DNA from 3 places in the Prochlorococcus sp. MIT 1307 genome. Region 1 is predicted to be linked to each of the others. Evidence: predicted binding sites of a transcription regulator. Region 1 holds the regulator's gene; each other region holds the start of a gene.
The links. Region 1 encodes NtcA, which controls nitrogen genes in cyanobacteria. Its sites were predicted from a motif close to GTANCNNNNGNTAC; they were not measured.

Region 1 (3,676 bases):
CATATGACGGTAATATTGGGGGGAACTTTCATTTTCTCAAGCGCTACACCTAGTCCATAGGAATGGCCTGGAAGTATAAAATAATCTCCATCTTTATCCTGGTGGAGGGCAGTTGACTCTAGGTTTTCTGGATTAAATCTTTTGGGATTCATTATTGTTCCTGGAACATGTCGAAAAATAAGAAATTCTTCAGAGGAAAGTCTCAGGTCGTATCCATAGGACGAACATCCGAAACTAAGTACAGGATTTTTGTTGGACTCTGGTTGAAGATGTCGTACTAGTGATTCTTGAAAGGGTTCAAGCATTCCCTCTTTGGCTTGTTTGGTTATCCAGCGATCGTTTTTTAGCATTAGTGTCCTGAGCGTAATTCTGTGACTTGATCAGCCATGGACATTATTCTTGGTGGGATAGCAGGACCTGTAAGGATCACATCCATAGCGTCTGGACGTTGCTCAAGAGTGGTGATCAAATCATCTTCTTTGAGATAGCCAAGGGCAATGGCTAGGCCCACTTCGTCTAAAACAAGTTGATCGATGATTCCTTCAAGAATGTTCTCTTTGCAAACCTGCCATATTTCTCTAACGGCATTTCTTTCATTTGATTTGTTTTCGATGCAAGACTTTTCTTTTGCGTTCTCAACTAGACAGCAGGAGATGGAAGGTCTTAGCCATTTCAGTCGTCCACATAGTTGAACAGCTCCTTCGGGGCCTTGGGAGACTCCTCCTTTTAAGAATTGCGCCACAATTACTCGACTTCCTAATCCTGCGGCTCTTAGTGCCTCGCTAAGGACGCCTGAGAAACTTCCTCTAAAGGGTGCGGTGTGTACTTGCAGTTGACCTTCTGAAGTAACTAAATGGAGATGTGCTCGCTTGCCAGGAGTAGAAACAGGATGCAGGCCTGCTCTAGTTTCAATTGCTCGGCTTTGTTTAGGAAGATACTCAGGGCTAATTCTTGAGATCATAAAAACTTCAGGCCCCAAACCTCTATTCCATGAATCTAGCGGTGAGAATTCAATAAACAACTTTTTTGACACTATCTATAGTGTATTGCTAGAAATTCTTTAAGGCTTAAAGCAATCTGTATATTTGTTTTTCGAAATCATGAGTTCTGTTCCTGAGATGAGAGCAACGGGCCGTTTTTCAGATGAATTAAGGCATTGCCAGGTAACCCTGGACCCGATGGGATTTGCTCTTAGTTCCTTGATTATCAAGACAGGTCACACAAGTGTCCTTTGCAGTGTGTCCATGAGGGAAGGTGTGCCTTCCTGGTTGGAAGGGAGCGGGAAAGGCTGGCTTAGTGCTGAGTATCGGTTATTGCCTGCTTCTACTCCTACTAGACAAAATCGTGAGTTAATGAAGCTTTCAGGTCGAACTCAGGAGATTCAGAGGCTTATTGGGAGAAGTCTTAGAGCAGTGCTGAATATGGAAGTGCTTGGAGAAAAAACTTTCTTGATTGATTGTGATGTGATTCAAGCTGATGCGGGTACTAGGACAGCTTCTATCACTGGATCCTGGATCGCACTCAAATTGGCTTGTTTAAGGCTTTTAAAGAAAGGCATTTTAATTAATGATCCCATTGCAGGCCAAGTCGCGGCAGTCTCTGTGGGTTTAAAGGATGGGACTTGTTTGCTTGACCTTGATTACAATGAAGATTCATCAGCGGATGTTGATATGAATGTTGTCATGGACGCTGATGGCCGTTTGCTTGAGCTTCAGGGCACTGCTGAAGGTAAGCCTTTTTCAAGAGCAGAGCTCAATAATTTGCTCGATATTGCTGAGCCAGGTATTAAGCAACTTCTTGCGGTTCAACTTTCAGTTTTATAAAAGTAAGATTCAAAAACGTCATTATTGCTACAAGTTATTTGAAGCGCTCTCCTTAGCGTCCTGCAATCTGCTTCGCCGAAATGGCCGGCGCTATTCGCGGCTTTAGCCGCTATGCACCACAACCAGACTCACCAAAAACAACAAATCTGATTAATGGGCCGGGGCCTGTTAGTGGAACCTTGCTTGATGTCATGAGAGGTCTTGATGGAGCGAATACTGAGTTGATAGAGCGATCGAAAACTATTTTTTTTCCTGGAGACCCAGCTGAAAGAGTTTATTTAATACGTCGAGGCGCTGTTCGATTATCGAGAGTTTATGAATCTGGTGAAGAAATTACAGTGGCTTTGCTAAGGGAGAACAGTTTATTTGGAGTTCTTTCTTTGATTACGGGCCAACGTTCGGATCGTTTTTATCATGCTGTCGCTTTTACAAGAGTAGAAATGGTGACAGCTCCAGCAGCTTCAGTTCTGCATGCTATAGAAGGTGATGCAAGTGTTGGGCTTTTACTACTGCAAGGGTTATCTACAAGGATTTTACAGACCGAAACTATGATTGAAACCCTGACTCATCGTGATATGTCATCGCGCTTGGTGAGCTTCCTTCTTGTCCTTTGTAGAGATTTTGGAGTCCCAGGACAAAAGGGAATCACAATAGATTTAAAGCTTTCACATCAAGCAATTGCTGAAGCAATTGGTTCTACGAGAGTAACAATTACACGATTGTTAGGTGACTTGCGGAACTCCGGCTTGCTACAGATTGAGAGGAAGAAAATATCGATCCTTGATCCAATAGCACTTGCTAAACGATTTAGTTGAGTCACGCGTTGTTTCAGGATGGTAATACAAAGGCTCATTACTAAATTCACTTTTTTCTGTGTCTGGTTGGCTCCTGATCATTGCTTTGTTATTTCTCGGTGGCATCCTCGCAACTTTGGGGGATTTGCTTGGAAGTCGGATTGGGAAAGCCCGCCTTAGCTTCTTTAATCTCAGGCCACGTAGGACAGCAGTTTTAATAACAGTTCTTACTGGCAGCCTCATTAGCGCTATTTCTCTTGGCTTGATGCTTCTAGTAAGTAGGCAACTACGTGTTGGGTTATTTGAGTTAGAGGCTATACAAGCAAAAATTAAATCAGGAGAGAAGGATCTGAAAAAATTGGGGAAGAATTTGTACGCTTTGCGTAGGGGCGATGTTGTTATTAGTAGCGGTCAACCTTTAGCCACTGCAACAATTCAATTGGATCAATCAATGAATGCAAAAAAAGAAGTTGATCTTTTACTGCAAAGAGCAAATTATGAAGCCTATCGAAGAGTTATGCCTGGACAAAGGCCTTCAAGGAGAATAGTTCTAGCATTAAGAGGAGACATTAAAAGACTAGAAGAGATAATAAGTAAAAAAGGCTCATGGGCAGTTAATATTCGCTCTGCAGGTAATGTTTTGTTGGGTGAAAAAGCAGTCTATGTTTTTCCTGAAGTAAGGCCCAATATAAATATTGTTAATGAGGGAGAGGTAATAATTAGCACAGCTATTGAATTAAGTCAGATGAATAACGAATCTTTAGCTAAACAGATTCAATTGTTGTTTGAATCAACATCTGCTGAGATTAAGAGAAGAGGTTCTTTGAGCTCAGTAATTCAATTTAATTCCAGTGAAGTTAATAAAATGGCTAAGGAATTGCTAAAGAGGAAAGAAGGTTTTGTTGAGTTGGAAGCAATTTCTTTGCGTACTAGTCAGACTGCTGATCCCGTGGCAATCTCTTTACAAGTCAGGGAAAAAGTACAAGGGAAGATTTCAAAATATAAATTATGAGAAGCTTTATTGCTATTGACCCAGGCAACAAAAAGTGTGGACTATTA
Region 2 (3,676 bases), 680 kb from region 1:
ATTGTTGTTGAGGGTATCCTCCATCAACATCAAGGCTAGTACCTACTGGTGGGCCAAAACGCTTTCTTAAACCTGCCAAGACTTCAGTCATATTTTTATATTCCATTTCATAAGCAAGTTGTTGTAAACCATTTTTATCTTCGACACGAACACGAAGGCTTTTTACAGGTAGTCCGCTCATTTTGAAATCTCTAACTTCAAACAAATCATTATTTATCCCTCCTTGAATAGGTACTAAAGGCTGACCAATATGTCTCTCTACACTCAAAAGGTCCATTCCCCACGACAAACCCTCAACACATGCCATTGCAGGGCTAGGACTTAGTTGAAGTAAGAAGCAAAACAGCAATGCTGCAATATATCCGCAAATTTTGGTCATATAGCTGCTGATAATCCATAAATATCCAATAGTCTACTTAGTCACTTGTGAGAAAAATCTCTTGTGTTAGCGTCAGCCATCGAAATTTAAATAGTTGTTTTATTGATACTAATTTATTAAAGAAGCTATTGAGGCCTCTTAGGCCTTCTTAATTGCTACAGCTCTCTATTAGGAATAAAAGAAGTCAACAAATCTTTGTTGCAATTCTCTTATATGATTTTAACTCTAGTTTCATTTTTTCCAGAACTATCAAAGCTTCTATGACATGTTGGGGGCCATCTAGAAGGTCTTTAAAAACATGGCGAATGATCCCTTTTGAATCAATTATATAAGTCACTCTTCCATCAAGAAGTCCTAATATCTTTGGAACTCCAAATTGTTTTCTTAATAAATTCTCCTCATCGCATAATAATGGAAATGGAAGTTGATTTTTTTCTGCAAACTTACGATGACTCTCTTGATTATCGTTATTAACACCCCAAACCAAAGCTCCAAGGAGTTTAAATAGGTCATATTTATCACGAAACCCACAAGCTTGAGCTATGCATCCTGGGGTGTCATTCTTAGGATAAAAAAATAGTACCAATAATTTACCTATGCATTCCTTATTACTTCTATAGTTTCCTTCCTGATCAAACAACAAAAAATCAGGAATTGAATCACCGATCTGTAAAGTCATGGATAGATTGAAAAAAAATCTAGTGGTAATAGCTTTAAAAGTCTTAAACAACAGGAAGTATTTTCCCTCACTTATGGATCATCATAATCACGTACTTTGACAAAAGTTAAGAGCAGCCAGAGCTTCTGATTGGCCAAAGAAGTAAAGAATAGTTTCCCTGCCTGTGCAAATGCCTATAGTTGATTGAACTCCTCCCATGTTTTGTACTAAAGAGGTAGATACTAGCCAGCCAAGAGCGAAAGTGTGAATGATGCAAGATAGCAAGATTCCTCACCTACTAAAAGCAAGAAAATATAAGCATCAAATAATGCTTATATTTTGAAGAGTATTTATATTCTTATCGCTAATTATCCGAGAATAAGCAATATTTGATTAGCATGGTTTATATTGTTACCGAAACCAAAAGGCAATAAAAACCAGTCATATCAAATTAATCAAAAAAAAAAGGCCCTACTTTGAAGGCCCTTTTTCTTTCCCAGATTTTGACTAATTTAACGTAGATACTGCTTTCCACGATAAGTAAGGAGAACATGCTCCTTAACAGCGACTTCTTTCTGCTGGTTGTACTTTTTCCCTCTGTAAATAAGAGACATTGATCTTTCTCCGTTTTAGCTCAAGTCCCCGTTCCATGGCTTGAGTCGAGCTGCGGCTCTCGAAAGAGAGTCGAACGTTTTAGTAGCATTTGCTACTAAACCAGCATAACAAGAAAAGTTAATTAACTGTTAGTGGGTAGAGCAAAAAAAAAATTGGCTAGCTTTTTATTTCATTATTCTCCTTTTCGCTAGTAGATCATTGACATGTCATAAACACATCCTGTGCTAATGGAATACAGAAGTTAAATAATCTTATCTACGGAGGTGTTATTAAAATTAATACTTTATGTTGGCTCCAAGAAGTTTCCAAACCTGCTTAAACCCTCTATCAATTTGCAATCGTGCGATGTATATCAACAATCACTTAACTCAAATATCCAATGTCTTAGTAATTGGTTGTGGAGGAGCTGGGCTAAGAGCAGCTATAGAAGTCAAGTTGGCTGGGCTTGAAGTTTTAGTTTTGGGGAAGAGGGTGAAAACAGATTCACATACTGTTTTAGCTGCAGGTGGAATTAATGCTGCATTTGGGAATATAGATCCCGAAGATTCTTGGGAACACCATTTTGCAGATACCTATTTGGAAGGTTATGGAATTGGAGATCCACTACAAATTGAACTAATGGCAAAAGAGTCTCCGACTCTTGTAAAAGAAATAGATAGGTGGGGCGCAAATTTTGCGAAGTTAGAAAATGGAAGCCTAGATCAAAGATATTTTGGGGCACATACCTATAGACGAACATGTTACTCAGGTGATTACACTGGTCTATCAATATTAAAAGCACTCCTGAAGAAAGCCGATGCTCTAAATATTCCAATTGATGACAATCAATATGTTACTGACTTACTTATTAGAGATAAAGTTTGCTTTGGAGCTATGTCCTTCAATACCAGAACAAATGAAAGGACAGTCCACATAGCTAATGCTGTTATTCTTTGTACGGGTGGACATACGAAAATATGGAAAAGAAGTTCTTCAAGAAAAAATGAAAATACAGGGGATGGATATTACCTAAGCCTAAAAGCAGGTTGTGAGTTAACTGATATGGAAATGGTTCAATTTCATCCCTCAGGAATTCTTTTACCAGAAGAAATCGCAGGAACATTAGTCACAGAGGCAGTAAGAGGAGAAGGTGGAAAGCTTATAAATAGCAAAGGAGAGAGGTTCATGGCTAATTATGATAAGAAAAGAATGGAATTATCAACCAGAGATAGAGTTGCGATCGCGAATTATACAGAAATAGTGGAAGGGCGTGGAACACCTAACGGAGGTGTTTACCTGGACATTAGTCATAAAAGCAAAGAGTTCATAATGAAAAAATTGCCAAGTATTTATAAGCAGTTTTTAGACACACAAATGCTTGACATTTCAAAGCACCCAATGGAGGTAGCTCCAACTGCTCACTATTCCATGGGAGGAGTATTCATAAGCCCTGAAGATCATTGCACGTCAATAAGAGGTTTATATGCTGCTGGGGAAGTAGCAGGAGGCCTTCATGGGGCTAATCGCCTAGGAGGGAATTCACTTGCTGAAATCTTAATTTTCGGCAAAAGAGCTGGGTTAGCTAGTATTAGTTACTCTAAGCAAATAAATTCACACATCAAATCAGATAAGTCGATTAAAAAAGCCCATGAAAATATTAATAGGTTTCTAAGAAAAGGCACAGAGGCAGTAACACCATTACAACTTCATTTAAGTAATACTATGTGGAAATATTGTGGTGTTATAAAAGATAAAGAGTTGCTAGAAACAGGCTTAAAGAAAGTTCTAGAAATTAAAGATATGATTGAAAGCGTTAATATTCGAAGCAGTGATAGCAGTTATAAAGATCTTATTCAAATTTTTAATTTAGAGGCATCTGTAACTTCCGCGCAAGCAACAATACTCTCTGCTCTTCAAAGAAAAGAAAGCCGAGGAGCGCATCAAAGGAGTGATTATCCCAAATTAAATCCTTCTGAAAGATGCAATTATCATATAAAGCTTAATAAGCGTACTCTTGACCTAGATATATGCGTAAATCACATTGC
Region 3 (3,676 bases), 980 kb from region 1:
GCAGCTCTTCAACAGCCTATTAATAACGATGGTCCCTCATCCAGTAAGAATATTTACGCCTATCCAACCAGATCTATTGCAGAAGCTGAAGCCAAAAAGCTTGGATGTCTAGGTGTTCATAAGATGGGGCAGCTCTGGATGCCATGTGCAACCCACGGAGTTAACCACCAATGATTTCTCTTGAGATTCATAAGTTTCTCAAAAGCTTGATCTGACATTGCAAAAAAATATTCTTAAGCTGATGTTTGACAGATAAGGTGACTTGCAAAATAGATCTCATGCGTAAATATTAATGAGTGAGGAGAAGAGCTCTTGAGCAGTGGCAACAAGGAAACACCTCTCAAGTTCTCCAAAAAGCCTGTCACGGCAGGCTTTTTTATTTAAATAAACCATTCTTTAGCAAAAGATCAATATGAGAAAATCCAACTTTTTACTTGTAGCTCTCGAATTAAATTTTTAGATAATTGAAGCTTTATCTAATTCCAAAGATACAAACAACAGACTAGCTAATACGACTTCTTGAAATAGCTCTAAGAAATTTTGAATCTTTTAGTGATTAAGGTTGTGTCATAGTTATGGCAAGGGTTGGAGTCGATCCTAGAAACTCCAAAATTGCAATAACCATAAAAAAGGCAGCGTCGAAACGCTGCCTAAAGAATAACCACACAACTCAAGGTTCAGGACATGTTGGTTCCTTGACCATCAGTATCAGATGAACCACCTGCAACGAAGATAGCGATCAAGGCTGCACCGATAACTCCAAAGACAGGAGCAGTCAGGCTAAATGCATCCATTCCCATTGATAAATACGAATTAAAGACATGTAAAAATATCGCAGGTATTCCCCATCAAGAAGAAAAGATGAATGTTTCGACATGAGTCTTAATAGCTAAATGGATCTATTACTGACGTTTTATAAAAAACACAACCATTCCCTGTTGAAAAGAATGACTTTTGTATAAGCAGAAAATTTGTTCTCCACAAATCCTCAATCAATTGAATTTTGAATAGAACTCTTAAAGCACTTCCTCCGATCGCTTTTAAATGATTCCAGAAAGCTGAGCTATCAAAGTCCTAAAAAGAAGCTATTCGATTGGGGGTATTGAGAAAATTGCTATTTAGGGCTTTATCTGTTTTGAAGAAAAAAGAAGGGGGGGCCTTGATCGCGCGCCCCCTTTTAATTTCAGCGAAAAAGCCAGTAATCAAAAGATGCTGGAATACAGTGGTCTTTCCCATCTAGGGTTTTAAAACATCTCTCAATTCCCCACTCTCGTTCAACAATTTTCACCTCGGTGATCCCCCTAGGCATCGATGACACAGATTGTTTAGATTCATTCATTGAATCCCCATCCAAAGAACTGAACCCTTTTAACCTCTGAGAAAGCTTAAGCAATGAGTAAAAAAGGGGATTGACGCTGACATCGCAGTCTGGGAACACTTAGTGACGATCCTTACAAATCATGAGGTTGGACAAACTCACTAACCAAACCACCAAAGATTTCTCTCTCCACAAAAAAAAAGCATAGACTCCCCTCACTTCAGTGATAAAGCTGACAATGCTTGCACTCGTGCTCGACTGCAACAAAAAAAGTTTTGTGTCCTTTCAATGCAAACGGCATAACTCAGGTTCATAATATTTATGTAGCAACCGCTACAAAAACGTTCACCTTGCTACAAAGCAAGGCGCAGTTCGACCCAAGCCAAGGAACGGGGACTTGGGCCGCTATTCGGACTCTGAATTATGAGCACACTTCTTTATCGCGGACATGATTATGTCCAGCACAAAGAGCCCCTTACTAACAAACAATGCGTTGAACTTACATACAGGCGCAAGCATTACAACACCTGCAGAAACGAAGCACAACGCGAACTACATCCTACCCTGAGCTATCGAGGGGTCCATTACACTAAATAATTCATATGTAAATTGATCGAAGCCCTTACAATAAGGGCTTTTTTTTCCTCTAAACAGGTCCATAAACTTCATCTTCCTGCAAACTTCATTAGCAAGATTTGTAAGTACAGCACACCTCTCATCAATTCAGGTCCATACGAATTGAAATTTGAGCAGCCAGAGTTGAGGATGAATCTATTAACTATTAACAATATATTGATTGATATATAGACTATGAGGTTTATTTAAAACCTTATTGTTAATCTCACAGAAGATAAAAAATGAATTCTAATGTTATCGATTCAACCAGAATCATAGGCTTCATTGGCCTAGGTTCCATTGGTCAACCAATAGCGGAAAGGCTAATATCGGCTGGATTTCAATTAAATATATATAACAGGACGGCAATATCAAAAAATAGAGGTAACCTCAAAAGTGCAAAGATCTTTAAAAGTCCTAAGGATCTAGCTGAAAGATCTGATCTCTTATTCATTTGCGTAAGTGATGACCAAGCAGTTGAAATGATTCTCTTCGGTTCAAATGGAGTTGAGAAAGGCCTTAAAAAAGGATCTACTATAATTGATTTGTCTACTATTAGCCCGCATAAAGCAAAGGCGAATTCAATTAGACTTGCAAAAAAAAATATTACTTATATAGATGCTCCAGTTTCCGGAGGTACAGAAGGAGCTAAAGCTGGAACATTAACAATGTTTCTAGGATGCAATAAAATCCTACTGAAAGAATTAGAATCAATTCTTAGTTCAATAGCAAGTAATCTGTATGCATTTGGAACAGCTGGAAAAGGTCAAGAAGTAAAAGCTATAAATCAAATATTAGTTGCTGGTTGCTATGTGGCAGTAGCAGAAGCTATTACTTTAGGTCAAAAATTAGGTTTACCAATGAATATGGTTATAGAAGCATTACAAAAAGGTGCTGCCAACTCCTGGGCCTTAAAAAACCGTTCTCAAGGAATGTTAGAAGATAAATATCCATTGGGATTCAAACTAGGTCTTCATCATAAAGATTTATGCATAGCATTGAGAACTGCTCAAGAATCAGGCCTAGATCTTCCTATAACATCAAAAGTCAGAGATATAGAAGAAGAATTGATCAATCAGGGGTATACGAATGATGATATCTCAGTAATAAAAAGATTCTTCAGCAAGGGACATAAATAAAAGGCTAAACCCTCTGCTCCATAGATTTAAAAATAAAAAAGTTATATCTAAATTTTATTTATTTAGCAGTTATGGTGGGGGAAATGATTTTTTTTTATCTCCAGGGATCCAAGAACTTGATTTCAACATTAATATAGAGAATTTTGGATCCTCTGTAAATTTAACAAGCCATTTTTTTATTAGTTCTATTTCACTATCTTCATCAAAAAAATCAGGATTTGCAATTCTATATTGCCTAACAAAAGGCCATATAGCCCAATCTGCTAAAGATTCACGGCCTTGAACTAGCCAAGAACTATTTTTATCTTGAGCCAGCATTTCATTCCACTCTAACAAGATTTGTCTTGCTCTATACTTATGGAACTGTTTATCAGCAGCTACAAAGCGATCTGAATACTTATAGCGGTCAAGATGGTATTTGAAAATACAATCATTTGTCTTTAGTATATATTTGATCTGTTTTTGGGCTTGTATATCGCCACTAAAAAGCACATTATGCTTATCATTCTTTTGAAGGGCCCATTTCATTATCTCAATACTCTCTTCAATTACCTTTCCATCCTTTGTCAGCAAAACAGGGACAGTTGCTTTTGGAGATATTTCT

Region 2: SOI82_RS10545 (DUF4278 domain-containing protein) is a predicted target of NtcA. The motif match lies at 1,734-1,747, and genes of this name have one in related genera.
Region 3: SOI82_RS00145 (DUF4278 domain-containing protein) is a predicted target of NtcA. The motif match lies at 1,642-1,655, and genes of this name have one in related genera.

What each region holds. Positions count from the first base shown of each region.
Region 1 covers NZ_CP139301.1:1,013,719-1,017,394, reverse strand. The annotation lists gene dcd (dCTP deaminase) at 1-350, opposite strand, end outside; gene SOI82_RS05300 (cob(I)yrinic acid a,c-diamide adenosyltransferase) at 350-961, opposite strand; gene rph (ribonuclease PH) at 1,101-1,823, shown strand; gene ntcA (global nitrogen regulator NtcA) at 1,904-2,638, shown strand; gene SOI82_RS05285 (DUF3084 domain-containing protein) at 2,697-3,629, shown strand; gene SOI82_RS05280 (resolvase) at 3,626-3,676, shown strand, end outside.
Region 2 covers NZ_CP139301.1:1,696,971-1,700,646, reverse strand. The annotation lists gene SOI82_RS08700 (hypothetical protein) at 1-379, opposite strand, end outside; gene SOI82_RS08695 (peroxiredoxin) at 564-1,058, opposite strand; gene SOI82_RS10545 (DUF4278 domain-containing protein) at 1,550-1,651, opposite strand; gene SOI82_RS08690 (FAD-dependent oxidoreductase) at 1,998-3,676, shown strand, end outside.
Region 3 covers NZ_CP139301.1:32,528-36,203, reverse strand. The annotation lists gene SOI82_RS00150 (hypothetical protein) at 1-174, shown strand, start outside; gene SOI82_RS00145 (DUF4278 domain-containing protein) at 1,742-1,915, shown strand; gene SOI82_RS00140 (NAD(P)-dependent oxidoreductase) at 2,176-3,072, shown strand; gene SOI82_RS00135 (glutathione S-transferase N-terminal domain-containing protein) at 3,142-3,676, opposite strand, start outside.